DNA from 3 places in the Reyranella sp. genome. Region 2 is predicted to be linked to each of the others. Evidence: riboswitches for the same ligand, from Rfam matches in the RefSeq annotation. Region 2 holds a riboswitch; each other region holds the start of a gene.

What was found. A riboswitch is a leader RNA that binds a small molecule or an ion and turns the genes downstream of it on or off. The one in region 2 is predicted to bind cobalamin.
Region 1: linked by a shared signal. The riboswitch ahead of ACQY8M_RS26120 (TonB-dependent receptor plug domain-containing protein) and the one ahead of ACQY8M_RS10275 (methyltransferase domain-containing protein) in region 2 are both predicted to bind cobalamin.
Region 3: linked by a shared signal. The riboswitch ahead of ACQY8M_RS26050 (fatty acyl-AMP ligase) and the one ahead of ACQY8M_RS10275 (methyltransferase domain-containing protein) in region 2 are both predicted to bind cobalamin.

Annotation. Positions count from the first base shown of each region.
Region 1 covers NZ_OZ257242.1:5,347,217-5,352,549, reverse strand. The annotation lists gene ACQY8M_RS26125 (ABC transporter substrate-binding protein) at 2-823, opposite strand; gene ACQY8M_RS26120 (TonB-dependent receptor plug domain-containing protein) at 843-2,780, opposite strand; cobalamin riboswitch at 2,862-3,059, opposite strand; partial or broken gene ACQY8M_RS26115 (type I restriction endonuclease subunit R) at 3,103-3,367, shown strand; gene ACQY8M_RS26110 (hypothetical protein) at 3,698-4,228, shown strand; gene ACQY8M_RS26105 (hypothetical protein) at 4,225-5,333, shown strand, end outside.
Region 2 covers NZ_OZ257242.1:2,097,682-2,103,014, forward strand. The annotation lists gene cobA (uroporphyrinogen-III C-methyltransferase) at 1-157, shown strand, start outside; gene ACQY8M_RS10265 (cobyrinate a,c-diamide synthase) at 252-1,568, shown strand; gene bluB (5,6-dimethylbenzimidazole synthase) at 1,565-2,215, shown strand; cobalamin riboswitch at 2,232-2,413, shown strand; gene ACQY8M_RS10275 (methyltransferase domain-containing protein) at 2,523-3,281, shown strand; gene ACQY8M_RS10280 (TonB-dependent receptor) at 3,482-5,333, shown strand, end outside.
Region 3 covers NZ_OZ257242.1:5,336,652-5,341,984, reverse strand. The annotation lists gene ACQY8M_RS26060 (VIT1/CCC1 transporter family protein) at 1-364, opposite strand, end outside; gene ACQY8M_RS26055 (SphA family protein) at 361-1,341, opposite strand; gene ACQY8M_RS26050 (fatty acyl-AMP ligase) at 1,470-3,272, opposite strand; cobalamin riboswitch at 3,354-3,551, opposite strand; gene nthB (nitrile hydratase subunit beta) at 3,606-4,223, opposite strand; gene nthA (nitrile hydratase subunit alpha) at 4,377-4,973, opposite strand; gene eno (phosphopyruvate hydratase) at 5,094-5,333, shown strand, end outside.

The DNA of each region.
Region 1 (5,333 bases), 3.2 Mb from region 2:
CTCACGGATGCACCTCGCGCAGCTTCTGCAGGGCGTCGAGATTCTCAGGACCGGCGCAGATCGAGTAGCGGATCGGCAACGACAGGATGCGGGCATGTCGCGCCAAGGTCCCGATCGCCGGATGGTCGACGAACGAGGTGGCGCGCGCCGGATCGGCGTTGGATTCTTCGTCCAGGATGACGAGGTCCGGTCGGCCGGCCAGCACGGCTTCCAGCGAGAAGCGGCCATAGGCGGAGATGCCCAGATCCGCGGCGAGATTTCGATAGCCTGTCAGGCCGAGCAGCTCGTCCATCAGGCTGCCCTTGCCGGTCGTGCGCAGGTTGGCCTGCAGCACGGCAGCCGTGGCGGTCGGCGGGCCCGGCCGCACGAGCTGGCGCTGCCGCTCGCGCATCGCGACGATCAGGTCGCGGCCCTGGTCGCTGCGGCCGAGCACGTCGGCCATGCGCGCGATCTGAACCTCCGCTTCCTCGAGCGAGGCAGCCCAGGGAAGCTCCAGGATCGACACACCGGCGGCACGCACCAGCCGCTTGACGTTGGCATGCGCCATCGAATCGAACACGACGAGATCGGGCCGGAGATCGAGGATCGATTCGGCGGTGGCGCGGACGGTGGGGATGTTGCGCGCGCGATCGGCCAGAACCGCGGTGCGGGGATCGCGCGCGAGATAGCTGACCCCGACCAGCTGCCCGGGCGCGGCGAGGCGCAGGGCGAGCTGGTCGAGGCACAGGTTGACGGTCACGACCCGCCTGGGCGGTTCGGCACGGCAGGCACTCGTGGCCGCCAGGAGGAGGCAGAGCATGGCGGCGACAAGCCCGGTCTTCACGTCGACACCAGTCCCTGCGTCAAAACTTGGCCTTCACGCCGAAGAAGGCCTGGAAGGCCGGAGGCTGGAACCCTGTGGGCTCTTCGTAGCGCTGGTCAAGGATGTTCTCGGCGCGGGCGAAGAGCTCGACTCCCTTGCGGACGTCCCAGGCCGCCGTGGCGCGCAGGAGAGTGTAGGGGGGAGGGGTGATGGGCGTGAAAGTAACCGCATCGAGATCGTGGCGGCCTCCGACGCTGTTCAGCTCCGCACCCAGGCGCACGCCCTCGATCGGCCGCACGGCGGCGCGCACCGAGAAGACATCCTCGGGACGACGCACCAGCCAGGCACCGGTCGTGAGATTGAAGGCGAGCGTGTGGGTGTAGGCGAAATGGACGTCGAGCCAGTCCGTGACCTGAATGTCCACGAAGCTTTCGGTGCCTTCGGTTTGCGCCTGGGGTGCGACGTTGGTGTATTGCGTGAAGGGAGTGACGCAGTCGATCAGGTTGCTGATGTTGTTCTTGAAGTAGAGGACGCCGGCCTTGACCTTGCCGTCGAACATCGTCTGCTCGGCGCCGACTTCGAAGCCCCGGCTGGTCTCGGGCTGCAGGTTACGATTGCCGACGCAGAACAGCCCGGCGTTGTAGAGCTGGTTCAGCGACGGTGCCTTGAACGCGGTGCCGTAGGAGGCCTTGAAGGTGGTGTTCGTCGCGCTGAGCAGGTAGTTCGCGCCGACACGCCACGTCCCATTCGAGCCGTAGAGGCTGTTGAAGTCGACGCGGCCGCCGGCCGACAGCGTGAGCGCCTCGAACAGCGTGACACGGCCCTGGGCGTAGAGGCCGGTCTGTGAAACCTGGCCCCATTGCTGGACGGTGTCGGCGTTGGAGTAGGCCCACTGGTTGCTGTAGTCGATGCCGGCCACGATGCTGGCCTGCTCGGTGATCGTGAAGACGTTCTTCCAGTCGGCGCTGAACTGCCGTCCGTTGTAGGTCGAGTTCATCGGTGCGGGAAACGGGATCTGGATGCTGGGATAGTCCAGAGCGTGCCGATAGACAGTCGAATAGCCGACGCCGATCGTCGGCTTCCACACGCCGCCGAAGAAGTTGCCGTCGAATTGCAGGCGATTGAAGAACTGCTGCGTGAATTCGGTCGCGTTGGGATCTTCCGCCGGCGCGAAGGTGAAGTCCGGCTGCAATGCGTAATTGTCGAACTTCACCTGGGTGTCGATGTAACGGCCGAACCACGTCAGGCTGGCATTCTCCGTGATGTCGACCCCGAGCCGTGCCGCCAGGTTGATGTTGCGGTAGGCGTCGTTGTCGAAATAGCCATCCGACGCAATGAAGCGCGGGGGAATGGCGCTCTGGCCCGGGGTGTACAGGCCGCTTGCGCTGACATTGTAGTTGAAGCGGTTGACGCTGCCCGTCGCATAGGCGCCGAGGCTGGTTTGCAGCCGCGTCCCCAGCTCGGCATAGCCGCCGGCAGAGAGGGAGCCTTGCCCCTTCTTCGTCACCATGTTGATCACGCCACCGATCGCGCCCGAGCCGTAGAGCGTGCTCATCGGGCCGCGCACGACCTCGATGCGGTCGAGGTTGTCGGTGAGGAAATGAGCGAAGTCGATCGAGGCATTGGGCGTCGACGGATCGGTGATGGACATGCCGTCGACCAGCACGACCGTATGGTTGGAGTTGCTGCCGCGCACGAACACCGAAGTCTGCGTGCCCGGACCCCCCGACTGCTGGACGGATACGCCGGGGACATAGCGCAAGACTTCGTCGACGGTGCGCAACTGCCGGCGCTCGATCTCGTCGCGGCTGATGACCGTGACCGTGCCCGTCACCTTGTCGGCGGGCACCGGCTCGCGGTCGGTGGTGATCACGACATTGGGCATCGTCGCCGTTATGCCGCTTTCGGTTTGCGCGGATGCACAGAACGGCAGGAGCAGGGGAGAGGCTACGAGCAGAAATCGACGGAACGGCATCATCGGACGGTCCTCCAGAACAGCCACGCACAAGGCGCGTCACCGCTCGGTTGACCGTCCCGTTGGATTGTCCCGTCCATCGGAAGAGCGACGCTATCGCCGGCAGGTCTTCTGGCTCACGGGTCGTCGCTTGCGCCTGTCTTCCCAGACCGAAGTCCAGTGACCTGATGGCGTTCGCTCGCCGCTTACAGCTGCGGGTACAGCTGCCGATTGGCCCTCACGGGCGGCACGGCATTCCCTGTTAGCCTCCGGTTAGGGAGGACCGTCGATGTGACTTTGGTAATTTGAGGGCGCTGTCGCGTCAAGGAGTTTGGCGGGGGGACTTGGGCGGATCATCGTGCGCGGCAAGCTTGTCACGCGCGGCAAGGCTAAGAAGGCCGACGTTGTTCTCTACTACAAGCCGAAACTCCCGCTCGCGCTGATCGAGGCGAAGGACAACAATCACAGCGTCGGCGATGTCATGCGGCGGCCTCGACTACGCCGCGACTCTCGGCGTCGCCTTCGTTTTCTCGTCCAACGGCGCGGCTTTCTGTTTCATGACCGGACTGGCCATCGAAACAAATCTCGACCTCGACGCCGTCCCGCCGCCGACAACATAGAAATTTGGCGCAGGCGCCGATCGAGGACTTCGCCATGCAGGCCGCGCACGACCGCATCGCCGCCGCCGTCGCTAGCATCGCCTGCGAAGCGTTGATCGTCGCCCACCGAATCTTTGCCCTGGGTGCGCTCGCCAAGGCGGATATATGGCCGCTGCCGGTGAGGAGAGAGGTCGCGCCCGGGATGACAACTTCCGTCGGGCAGGCGCACGTCGCAAATTGCCAGGATTCGTTTGTCAGGCCCGCGGCCCGGTGTAAAATGCATCGGAGAGACAACCTAACGGGGCGACGGTGCAACGTCGCCGCGGGAAGGGCGGGTAGTACATGCGGTTTGCATTCGTTCTGATTGGTCTTGCGGGCTTGCTTTTCCTGGCAGTCGTCGCGATGCCGGCCTATCAGCTCACCGCCTATCCGACCGATTTCAAAGGGGCGGCCGGCATCCAGCTTTCGGAGGAGGCCACTACCCTGCTGGCCAAGGCAAAGACGAATGCGCTTATCCTCGTCGAGCGCCAGCGTCTCTGGCAGACCGTCGCAGTCTGGCTCGGTTTCCTGGGATTGGGACTGACTGCGCTGGCCTCAATCGTGGCCGGATGGAGAAGCCGTCAGAGCCGCGCGGACAGGGAAGAATTTCTCAACAAGAAGGTCACCGCCATCGGAGCGCTTACGGCGATCGCGACGCTTGCAATGGGAGCGAGCGACCTCGTCGAAAAGACCGGCGTAAAGCCGTTAGACGGGGATATCTCGGCGCTCAAAAAGGCGATCATGGAGGTGCCTGCCGGGATCGCCGTCAATCCCGCAGCAGAACGCGGCATTCTCGATGCCCTCGTAATCACGTTGGCGGAACACCGTCCATGAGCTTCGTTTGCCTGATTTTCGCCGCCATTCTTTCTGCAACCGCCTGCCCCCCGAGGCCGCCGCCTCTCATCGAGGCGCTGGGAGAGGCCCGGACGCTGCGCCCCGATGCCGAAAGAGCGATCGAAGTAGCTAACGACGTGCTGCGAGTGGCGCGGGAGCCGTTCCGTATCGTCGCTTCGTGGCAGTTGAATGGTCGGGGATTGCGCGAAGACGAGCTGGTCGTCTATCTCGTCGGATCGCCCCTGAGCCCGCGCGAGCTTTGGGAAGAGCGCAGCAAGCTAGAAACACTCATCACCTCGATCACGAGCGATCTCGGCGAAATCAATCCGGATGCGTCCAATTGCGGCGACAAGGACGACTGCGTCGGGACACTTTATCCCGAGACGAGCATCAAGGTCGTAATGGACGTGTTGAACCGGCAGAACACCTGGGAGCTGGCGAAGACCTCGCCCGAATGTCGCTGCATTGTCCTTATGGAGCAGCACCTGTTGCTTTTCAGGATCGTCTTCGGGGCCGACTGGGCCCGATACATACTTTTGATGCGCTACGACAGCAAAGATCAGCTTCAGGCGGATCTCGATAGTGGCCGGGTGCCCGACGTGCTGCTCGAGAGCAAGCGCGTGCCCCTCGAAGCCATGGTCGCCTTCCTGCTGCTGCACGAAGTTGGCCACGTGACCAAAGTGCCGTTGCGGATACCGATGAGAGACAATGCCGACCTGGCGGCATTTCTCGACCGCCTGAGCAGCGAACAGCGCGAGGAGCTCCGTGCCGACAGCTTCATAGTGCGGCTCCTCGCCGCCCGGTGCTTCAGGCAGAACCCGACCGGATTGTTGTTGGATACATGCTACACACCGGCGGTGTTGTCGATGTTGACCTTCGTGGTCGGGATGAAAGGAAAATCCAAGGACGCCTTATGCCTGCGCTACCTCGACACCGTAGCCGGCTATCCCAATTGGCAAGGAAGGCTGTTGCTGCTGGGCTATCAATACGAAGAAGTCGTGGGCAAAGGCTACTCGCTGCTGACGGATTATCTTTCTACTCGCCGGCACCTTCTCGAAAAGGCGTCGACATCGGAAAGCAAGGTCTGCCGTGATGCTGCCCTGCG
Region 2 (5,333 bases):
GGCGACAACGGAACAAGAGAAGGTCGTCGACAGCACGCTCGCCCGCCTGGTCGAGGACGCGCAGGTGAACGGCATCGGCTCGCCGGCGATCGTGGTGATCGGCGCCGTCGCCGGCCTGCGCCGGCAGGTCCTGTCGGGACTGGTCGGCTGGCGATGACTCATCAGCTTGCCGGGAGCGCGGCTCTCCAGAGCCGCTCATGGGATGCGGCGATACCAGGAACAGCGGCTCTGGAGAGCCGCGCTCCCAGCAGATGACATCGCGAGGCCTGATCGTCTCGGCGGTTCGATCGGGCGCCGGCAAGACGACGATCGCGCTCGGCCTCATGCGCGCCTTCGCGCGGCGCGGGCTCACGGTCCAGCCGTACAAATGCGGGCCGGACTACATCGATCCCGCCTTCCATGCCTTCGCCGCCGGACGGCCGAGCTTCAATCTCGACAGCTGGGCGATGTCGCGCGGGTTTTTGTCCGACCTTGTCGCGCGTCATCCCGCCGAGCTCGTCGTCACCGAGGGCGTGATGGGACTGTTCGACGGCGCCGGCGGGCGAGGGGCCACGTCCGACGTGGCAGCGTCCCTGGGCTGGCCGGTCGTGCTGGTGCTCGACGTGAAGGGCCAGATCGAAACGGCAGCCGCGGTCGCCTTGGGCTGCGCCAACTTTCGCGACGATGTCGGCATCGCGGGGGTAATCCTCAATCGGGTCGCGAGCGCGCGGCATCTCGCGATGATCCGGCCGGCCTTCGACCGGGTCGGCATCAAGCTGTTCGGCGGCGTCCCGAACGATGTCCGGTTCGCCTTGCCTGAACGGCATCTCGGCTTGGTGCAGGCCGTCGAAACCGCGGACATCGAGACGCGCCTCGACGCGGTGGCGGATGCGCTGGAGCAGTCGCTCGATCTCGAGGCGATCCGCCACAGCGCGCATCCCGCCAGGCTCGCCGACGCGGCGGCTGGCGGATTGCCTCCGCCCGGCCAGCGCATCGCACTCGCGCAGGACCGGGCGTTCTCGTTCATGTATCCGCACCTGCTCGATCACTGGCGGTCGGCCGGTGCGGAGATCCTGCCGTTCTCGCCGCTGGCGGATGAGGCGCCGGACGCAAGCGCCGACGCGATCTGGCTGCCCGGCGGCTACCCCGAGCTGCATGCCGGCGCCCTCGCTGCCGCCTCCCGCTTCCTCGACGGGCTGCGGCGGGCGGCCGCGCGATCGGTCACGATCCACGGCGAGTGCGGCGGCTACATGGTGCTGGGGCAGGGGCTCGAGGACGCCGATGGCCGGCGCCACGCGATGGCCGGGCTGCTGCAGCTCGAAACCTCGTTCGCCCGGCGCCGGCTGCACATCGGTTACCGCCGCGCCCGCCTTTGCGTCGATTGCGCGCTCGGATCGGCGGGGAACGAAATCATGGGTCATGAGTTTCATTACGCCCGCACGCTGTCGATCGGCGACGAGCCGCTGGTCGATTGCCGCGACGTGTCCGGCGCGGTCGTTCCGGAGGTGGGTGCGTGCCGCGGCTCGGTGAGCGGCACGTTCTTTCACGCCATCAGCAGGGGCCTCATCGTGAGCAAAGGATCGTCATGAAGCCGCCGCCGTCGCACCTGCCGTTCGATGCAACCTTCCGCAAGACCTTCCGCGACCTCGTGCTGTGGCGCCGCGACGTGCGCCGCTTCCGCACCGATCCGGTCGACGAAAAGCTGCTCGACGACCTGATCGAGCTGGCCACGCACGCGCCCTCGGTCGGGCTCAGCCAGCCGTGGCGCTTCGTGAAGGTGAAATCACCCGAGCGGAGGCGCGCGGTGTGGGAGAGTTTCGCCAAGGCCAACGAGAAGGCGCTGGGCGGCTACGAAGGTGAGCAACGTGCGAACTACGTGTCGCTGAAGCTCGCTGGTCTCAAGGAAGCGCCGATCCATCTCGCCGTCTTCTCCGACGAATCGACCGACACCGGCCGCGGGCTCGGCCGCCAGACCATGCCCGAGACCTTGCGCTATTCGGTGGTCGCTGCCGTGCAGACGATGTGGCTCGGCGCGCGCGCCGAAGGGCTCGGCATGGGCTGGGTCTCGATCCTCGATCCGGCCGAGGTGACGCGCGCGCTCGACGTGCCCGAGGGCTGGCGGCTGGTTGCCTATCTCGATCTCGGCTGGCCTGCCGAGGAGCACATCGACCCCGAGCTCGAGCGTCATCACTGGGAGGAGCGCCACTACACCGGCGATCTCGTCTTTACGCGTTGACGATTCTCACACCCGCTGCCACGATTGAACCAGTGGTTCCCGCAAGGGAACAAAAGGGAACGCGGTAAACGCCGCGGCTGCCCCCGCAACTGTAAGCGACGAGCTGACGACCGATAAGCCACTGGAAATACTTTCCGGGAAGGTGGTCGAAGGCAACGACCCGCGAGCCAGGAGACCTGCCACTAGCCGCGGTCACGCGCGAACGCATGGGGCGGGGTGTCCTTATGTAGAAACTGACGGCGTCCCGGCAATGGGCGTCGATGGCTACGGTTCGCGGTGACGGTTCGACGTGCGCCGCGAGTCTGTCGTGACTGTCTCCTCGTTTCCATCAACCGCTCGACGGCACGACATCGATCCGCTCGAGCTCTATGCCTCGGCGATCGATACCTCCGACTACGTGGCGCGTATTGCGCCGCGGGTGCGCCGGCTGGTGCCCGAGGTCGGCCGTCTGCTCGATGTTGGCGCCGGCGGCGGGCAGCTCGGCGCGGCACTGCAGGATCGCGCGCTGCCGTGGACGGCGATCGAGCCGTCGCCCTCCATGCGCGCGCGTCTCGCCCGCCTTCACGTGCCGCCTCGCATCGTGCCCGAGAGTTGGGAAGAAGCGGACGTCGCTTCGAGTGCGCACGACACCGTGCTGGCGGCAACGATGCCCGCCTTGTTCGATGATCCGGAGCGGTTCCTCGCACGCTGTCGGATTTGGGCGCGGCACACCGTCATCTGGGTCGTGCCGGCGCATGCCGGGCCGCGCGGCCTCTGCTTTGCGGGCTGCCTGCCATCGGAATGGCATCGCGAGGACGAGACGCCGGGGCTCGACATCGTGATGCGCGGCCTCGGTCTTGCCTCGCGGCCGCACGCGATGGCCTTCGCCAACTGGACCTTCTCCGGCGTCGTGCAGGACCTGCCACGACTTTCCGCCTATCTCGCCGACCGCCTCGGCTGGAGCCCGTCCGACGACCGCCGGGCCACCCTGGCTGCGCATCTCGCAGCGCAGGCGCTGCCCGATGCCGCCGGTGTCCGGCTCAATATTCCAAGGAAATCCGCTGTGCTCGTTTGGGGGAACTCATGATCGCGTCACCAAATTCCGTCGTCCCGAGCGGAGCGGAGCGCAGTCGAGGGACCTGCTCATCCCGGCAGACGTTGCAAGAGCAGGTCCCTCCGCTCCGCCTCGCTACGCTCGGCTCCGGTCGGGACGACGGAGGTCTCTATGGATTTGCGAGCAGCCCCCGTAGCAGGGGAAGGAAGCTGTCGCGGATCGCACTTGCGGCCATGCTGCTTGCCTCGCCCGCCGTCGCACAGGAGTGGAGGGAGGACTCCACCGCCACGACCATGCCGCCCACGGTGGTGACCGCCACCGGCCGGCCGGAAGAAGTGAGCCGAATCGCCGGCACCATCCAGATCATTCCACAGGAGCGCATCAAGCGCTCGACCGCCAAGTCGGTGACCGATCTCCTGGCCGAGAACTCGATCGGCTTCATGAGCGAATGGACCGCGGCCCAGACCTCGATCAACATCCGCGGCGCCTCGACCGAGGGGCAGGGGCGTGATTTTCGCAGCCAGGTGCTGATCCTGATCAACGGCCATCGCGCCGGCACGGCCAACGTGTCCAAGCTGTCGATCGCCGACGTCGAGCGCATCGAGGTCGTGCGCGGCCCGTCCTCGGTGATCTACGGCAGCCAGAACATGGGCGGCGTGATCAACATCATCCTGAAGACCGGCCGGACGGCGCCCGGCACGCTGGTCGAAGGCGCCGTCGGCTCGTGGTCGCTGTTCCAGGGCAAGGCGCAAAGCGGCGGCACCACCGGCAAGTACGACTGGTATGTCGGCGTCCAGGGCGGCTCGCGCCAGGACTACGACAGAAGCGGCAACGTCACCGAACAGAACACGCATTGGACGCGCTACGGCGGCACCGGCGCCTTCGGCATGCAGATCGACGAGAACAGCAGGATCGACGTCACGGTCCGCAGCGACGGCGTCTACGACGCCGGGTTCCGCGGCTCTTCCTCCAACGTCTTCGCCTTCGACAACCGCTACAACCAGTCGGCCGATCTGTCCTACTCCGCCAAGACGCCTGACGGCCGCGGCAGCCTGTTCTTCCAAGGCTATTACGTGCGCGACGTCGACGACCTCAGCAACCCGAGCCCGCTCAGCGCGCTCAACGCCTTCGGCTCCCGGAGCTACCTCGACCGCAACCGCCGCCAGGTCGATGTCATGGGCACGCGCTTCCAACCGGGCTACAAGCCCTGGACGGGCAACGAGCTGCTGCTCGGCATCGACTGGGAGCGCAGCACGGTCCGCTCCAACCGCTATCGCCTCACCAATGCGGTCTCGAACCAGGTCTCGCCGCAGGACAACAACCAGACCGAAAACGTCTTCGCCTTCTACATCGAGGATGCGCAGACCTTCTTCGACGACCGCGTGACGGTGCGTGCCGGCGTGCGCCAGACCTACGGCAACACGGCGGTCGACTGGACGCCGAACGCGCCGACCCTGCTGCCCGGCAGCAACAACTACCGGGCGACGACATACTCGGCCGGCGCGACCTTCGCGGCCACCAGCTGGCTGAACACCCGGATCGGCGCCTCGAGCGGCTTCCGCGCTCCCACGGCGACCGAGCTCGGTGCGAACTTCACGGTCACGCCGATCGGCACGACCATCTTCGGCAATCCGAATCTGGTGCCGGAGTATGCGCACCAGATCGAAGCCGGCGCGACGGCGAACTGGGACGGCGGCCGCCTCGATCTGGCGATCTTCCAGAACATCATCAGCAATCGCATCACGGCCACCACCATTTCGTCGATCGGCGGCGTGGTGATCCAGCAGCAGCGGAACAATCCCGGCAATCTCGTCGTGCAGGGCCTCGAGTACCAATTCGATGCCAGCGTTATCCGCACGCTCGGACTCAACGTGCCCGGGACTTGGCTCTGGAATCTGTTCGGCAACGGCTACTACAATTTCAAGATGATCGACTACGGTGCGCCGGCCGCTTTCGGCACCGACACCGCCACGCGCATCAACCAGTACGAGACGGCGATCGGCACGCGCTTCGGCCAGGCCGGCGTCGAGATGCCGTGGAGCTTCCAGGTTCTCGGCATCCTGCGCGGGCCGATGTGGTACAATA
Region 3 (5,333 bases), 3.2 Mb from region 2:
GAAACGAACGGTGAAGCCTGGCTCCGTCCTGTGGCCGCATCGACGGTTCGCCCTCGAGGTCGAACTCCTCCTTGACCGCGGCCATTGCCTCCTCGTCGGTCGAAGCAGCCTGAAGTCTCTTCACGAACTGGACGCGCCGATTTCGGTTGAAGAGCGTACCCAGCAGGTAGAATGCGCCGTCGATCACGCCCCAGGCCACGTTGCAGCCCAGCAGCGCCAAGGCGAGCTCGACGCCGACGATATCTGCGCGTTCGGAGAGCAGGCGGGCGCCGGCGGTTATGGTGAGCGCCATGACCAGGCCGAACAGTATCTCGAGCAGCGTTTCCGACGGGTCGAGATGGCGCCTGACGAAGCGGACGATCATCGCGCCCTCTCTTCCGGGCGCCGGGCGCGCGACAACGAGACGGTGACATAGACGTTCCAGCCCTCGGGGCGATTCTGAGCGGCAAATTCCTTGTAGCCGCGGACGTCGAGCTCGGCCGCGAGGCCGCCGAGCTGGAAGGACCAGCCAATCTGCGGCCCCGCGCCCGCAACCTGCGACCGGAACCCTCCCAGCAGCGCTGCGCCGCCGGTGTCCGGGCTCACCTGGCCGAAAAAGTAGCCCGCGGCGCCGACATAGAACGTATCGCTGAACGAGTACGACATGCCGACATCGATATGCGCGTCCATCCCGCTCTGGTAGCGCGTGGTCGGATTGATGAAGTTATACGTCAAGCCGGCCGTGACCGAGACCTCGAACCCCGATGCCGGCATGTAGGTGTAGCCCATGCCGGCATCGATCGCCCAATGGCCCAGCCCGACACCGGCCAGACGGTTGGGATCGTAGGTTCCAACCGGTGCGCTGCCCATGATGTAGGTCATGATGTTGTGGCTGCCGATCTGCCACTTCAGCGATGCCATGGGGTAGAGATCGCTGACGCCCGCCGCGCTGTCACTGCTCCTGGCCGAGAAGGCGCCGGCATTGGGCGTCGCCAGGACGCCCCACACGGACGTATCGGCGCGGCCGGCGGAGAAGGTCACGCCCAGCCACAGCTGCCCATTCAGCACCGGATCGGCGAAGGTGTAGCCGGGCGTCAGGAAGAGATATTGCTCGGCTGTGTCATAGCCGAGCAGGAGCCCGCCGCCGCGGGAAAAGCTCGTCCCCGCGGTGGCGCTGGCCTTGCGGAAATAGAACATCGCCTCGAGGGAGAACCCGGCATCACCCGGCACCGCGGCGAAGCTCGCGAACTGGCCCGGCAGCCAGACGCTGGCGCCGCCCTCGTCGGCAATCGCCCGCACAGGAACGAGCGCCACACAGAGGGTGCCAAGGAGCGGCAGACTCACGACAGCCTTGCGCTGCATGCGATCCCCCCTTTTGCGCAAGCATAGCATGGCAACATGCAACCCGGTTCACGGGCTGGCGGGTAATCGTCGAGGGCCTCCTGGATCGCGACCAGAATGTCACGCAAGCGATCTCGCGCGGGCGCGCTTCACTGTCCGGCATAACCACCCGCGAGGAACGTGGCTTTGGTCGCGGAGCGGCTGAGCTTTCCCGACGAGGTGAGGGGCAGGCCGAGGCGGCGCGAGATCAGGACGACACGGCCGTCGACGCCGAAGGCCTCCTTGGTCTTCTGCCTGATGTCGCCTTCGAGCGTTTCGTCCGCGGCGGCGTCCGCAGGAGGGGCCTGCACGACGATGACGACGGACTCCATTGCACCGTCGTCGACGGAGAAGGCGCAGGCGTCGCCGCGCCGCAGGGAGGGCAGGGCTTCGACGCTCCACTCGATGTCCTGCGGCCAGATGTTGCGGCCGTTGACGATGATCAGGTCCTTCGCGCGGCCGGTGATGACGATCTCGTCGTTGCGCCAGTAGCCGAGGTCGCCGGTGTCGAGCCAGCCGTTGCACAGCACGTCCGTGCTGTCCTCGACCGGCGGGAAATAGCCGGGCATGACGCTGGGGCCACTGACGAAGAGCCGGCCGACGCGCCCTTCGCCGAAGACGATGCCGTCGGGGTCACGGATCTCGATGCGATGGCCGGACAATACCCGGCCGCAAACCACGAACTCGCGGCTGTCGCCGGCATGCGAATCGGTCGGCCGGTCGAGGCGCAGGCCAGTGAAGGGGCGCACGAAGCTCACGCCGACGCAGACTTCGGCCATGCCGTAGCTCGGCAGGAAGGCGCGCGGGTCGAATCCCGCGGCGTTGAAGCTCTCGGCAAAGCGCTGCAGCACTGACGGCTGGATCATGTCGGCACCGACACCGGCCAGACGCAGGCAGGACAGATCGATCTCGCCCAGCGCCTTGGTTTGCGCCCGGCGGGCGGCCAGATCGTAGCCGAAGCTCGGGCCGTAGGTGATCGTGGCGCGGCGCCGCGAGATCAGCGACAGCCACTGCAGGGGGCGGCGCGCGAAATCCCAGGGCGCGAGCAGGTCGACGCTGCGTTGCGCGCACATCGGGGCGAGGACGAAGCCGATCAGGCCCATGTCGTGATAGAGCGGCAGCCAGCTCACGCCCGAGTCAGTGGCGGAGACCTCCTGCGCGGCGAGCGAGCCCGTGATGTTGGCCATCAGCTGGTCCTGACGGATGTCGATGCCGCGCGGCTCGCGGGTGCTGCCCGAGGAGAACTGGATGTAGCACGCATCGCCAGCGCCGAAGGGCCGCAGCAGGGCCCTGGATTCCGGCAGGGCGTTGAACGCCGCCATGGGCCCGGCAAGCCGGACGGCCGTTCCCTCGGCCGCCCTCTGCGCGAACTCGGCAAGCTCGTCCGGCGCCACCACGCCAACGGCGCCCGCGACCGTTATCTGGCTGCGCAGCTGTTCGATGAAGCCGGCGCGCGAGCCGAGCCCCACCGGCATCGATACCGGAACCGGCACGACCCCGGCATATTGCGCGCCGAAGAAGGCGATGCAGAAGCCCGGCCAGGTATCGGCAATCAGCACCAGCCGCTCGCCGCCCTCGAAACCCGCGCCGATCAGGCGGCGGGCGAAGGCCTGGGCCTGAACCTGCAGGTCGCGATAGGGCAGGCTGCTCGAAAGCTTTCCGCGGGCATCGAAGAAATTGAGGCCGGTCTCGCCGTGCGCCGCATAATCGAGGGCGTCGCACAGGCTGGTGAAGCCGCCGCGCCTGAAGACCAGGTCGCCGTTGAGGCTGGGCGTCGGCGTATCGACGCGCCGGTCCGCGCTATGCGCCAGGGCGTGATCGTAGCGCTGGAAGCGGCTTGGCGGCGGCGTGCCCAGGTCGGAGGCTGCGCGGTCCGGAAGACGGGCAGGCGAGACAAGACGGATCGGCGTCACAGGACGGATCTCCCAAACGGTTCGCTCAAAGCGCGCCACCGCTCGGGTAGACCGTCCCGTTGGATCATCCCGTCCATCGGAAGAGCGACGCTATCGCCGGCAGGTCTTCTGGCTCGCGGGTCGTTGCTTGCGCCTGCCTTCCCGGACCGAAGTCCAGTGACGTGATGGCGTTCGCTCGCCGCTTACAGCTGCGGGTACAGCTGCCGATTACCCCCGTCAGGGGCGCACGGCATTCCCTGTTAGCCTCCGTTAAGGAGGACCGTCGATGGCTTTACATAGTGCCGGGCAAGCGCGCTGGCAAATGTGTCCAATTCTGAACACTGCCTTGCGCCGCTATGCCACGCGCTCGAGGTAGCTCTGGAAGACGCCGACATGGACCTGGGCCGGATCGGCCGAGTTGGGCCACAGCTCCTCCGCATTGAAGCGCACGTCGTAGGTCGGCTCGTCCTCGGCATGGATGCCGTGGGCATGCGCGTCGGGAAAGGGATAGGCCGGGGACTCGCTGACCACGATTCCCGTCTTGCCGCGGACGTAGCCCGGCGCGCGGACATGGCCGGGGATATGCTCGGTGCGCACGCGGACCTTGTCGCCCGGCTTGAAGCGCTCACGCGTGGCAACATTGCTGCGGCCCGGCGCGCTCGGCATCGAAAGCGGATAGGCGCCCTGCGCGCGGCGCTCGAGCTCCTCCCTGCTCACGATGCCCTTCTCGACGCAGAGCGTCGCGAGGCTGGTCAGCGAGCGCTCGTAGTAGCTGGCCGAGAGATAGTGCCGCGGCTCCATGCGCTCGATGGCGTGGCGATACTCGTCCATGTTGAAGATGCCGAGCTTCACCGCCAGGGAGTAGAGCGCATTGACCCGCTTTTCCCACGGCTCGTGGAAGGTCCGGGCCTTGAGAGTGTAGCGGACGCGGCCGAATCCCTGCCGTCCGCCCATGTCGTGCATGCCGTCCATCTCGGGCTCCTAGACGCTGTTCATTAGATTGCTAGACAAGGTTCTTAATGCCCATTCGGTGTCATCCCGAGCGCAGCGAGGGATCTTTGAGGCCATGAGCAAGGATCCCTCGCTGCGCTCGGGATGACACTGTGCGTAAGATGGAATCAAGCACTACAAACGGGCGACGCCGATCATGGCGTCCTTGGTGACGAGGCCGGCGAGTTTCTCCTCGGACCAGCCGTCGGTCCCGGCCGGCCGCACCGGCAGCACCATGTAGCGGGTGTCCGCGGTGGTGTCCCAGACGCGGATGTCGATCGACGGCGGCAGGTCGAGGCCCATTTCCCTGAGCACGGTGCGCGACTGGCGCACGATGCGGGCGCGGTATTCGAGGTCCTTGTACCAGTCCGGCGGCAGGCCGATGATCGAGAACGCGGTGCAGGAGCACAGCGTGCAGCAGATCACGTTCTGCAGGGTCGGCGTGTTCTCCAGCACCACGAGATGGCGGTGGTGCGGCGGCATGGTGAGGCCGAGCTCGGCCACCGCGTCGCGGCCGTTGGCCAGCAGGCGCGCCTTGAAGGCCGGATCGGTCCATGCCCGGGCGACGACCCGGGCGCCGTTCTCCGGAATCCATTTCTCTTCGGCGGTGTGCATGAACTCGTCGATGAATTCGGCCGGCTTCAGGCCGCGCTCCTCGAACGCGGCCTGAATGGCGTCGACGCGCTGCTCCACCGTCGCGGTATTCTGCTGGATGTTGCCGTGGTCGGGCATGGCTGGAACTCCCTCTGGCTCTGCGGCTTTCTCCGACTATAGAAACGCGGCGCCGTCTCGTCACTTGCCCGGGAGTGGGCGCGCGGCTAGAGAAATCGCGCCCCAGAAGGAGTTTTTCTCATGAGTGCCATCGTCGACATCCGCGCCCGCGAAATCCTGGACAGCCGCGGCAATCCCACCGTGGAAGTCGAAGTCGAGCTCGAGAGCGGCGCCATGGGACGCGCGGCGGTTCCGTCGGGCGCCTCGACCGGCGCGCACGAAGCGGTCGAGCTGCGCGACGGCGACAAGAAGCGCTACGGCGGCAAGGGCGTGCTGAAGGCGGTCGGTGCGGTCAACGGCGAGGTGATGGACCTGCTGTCG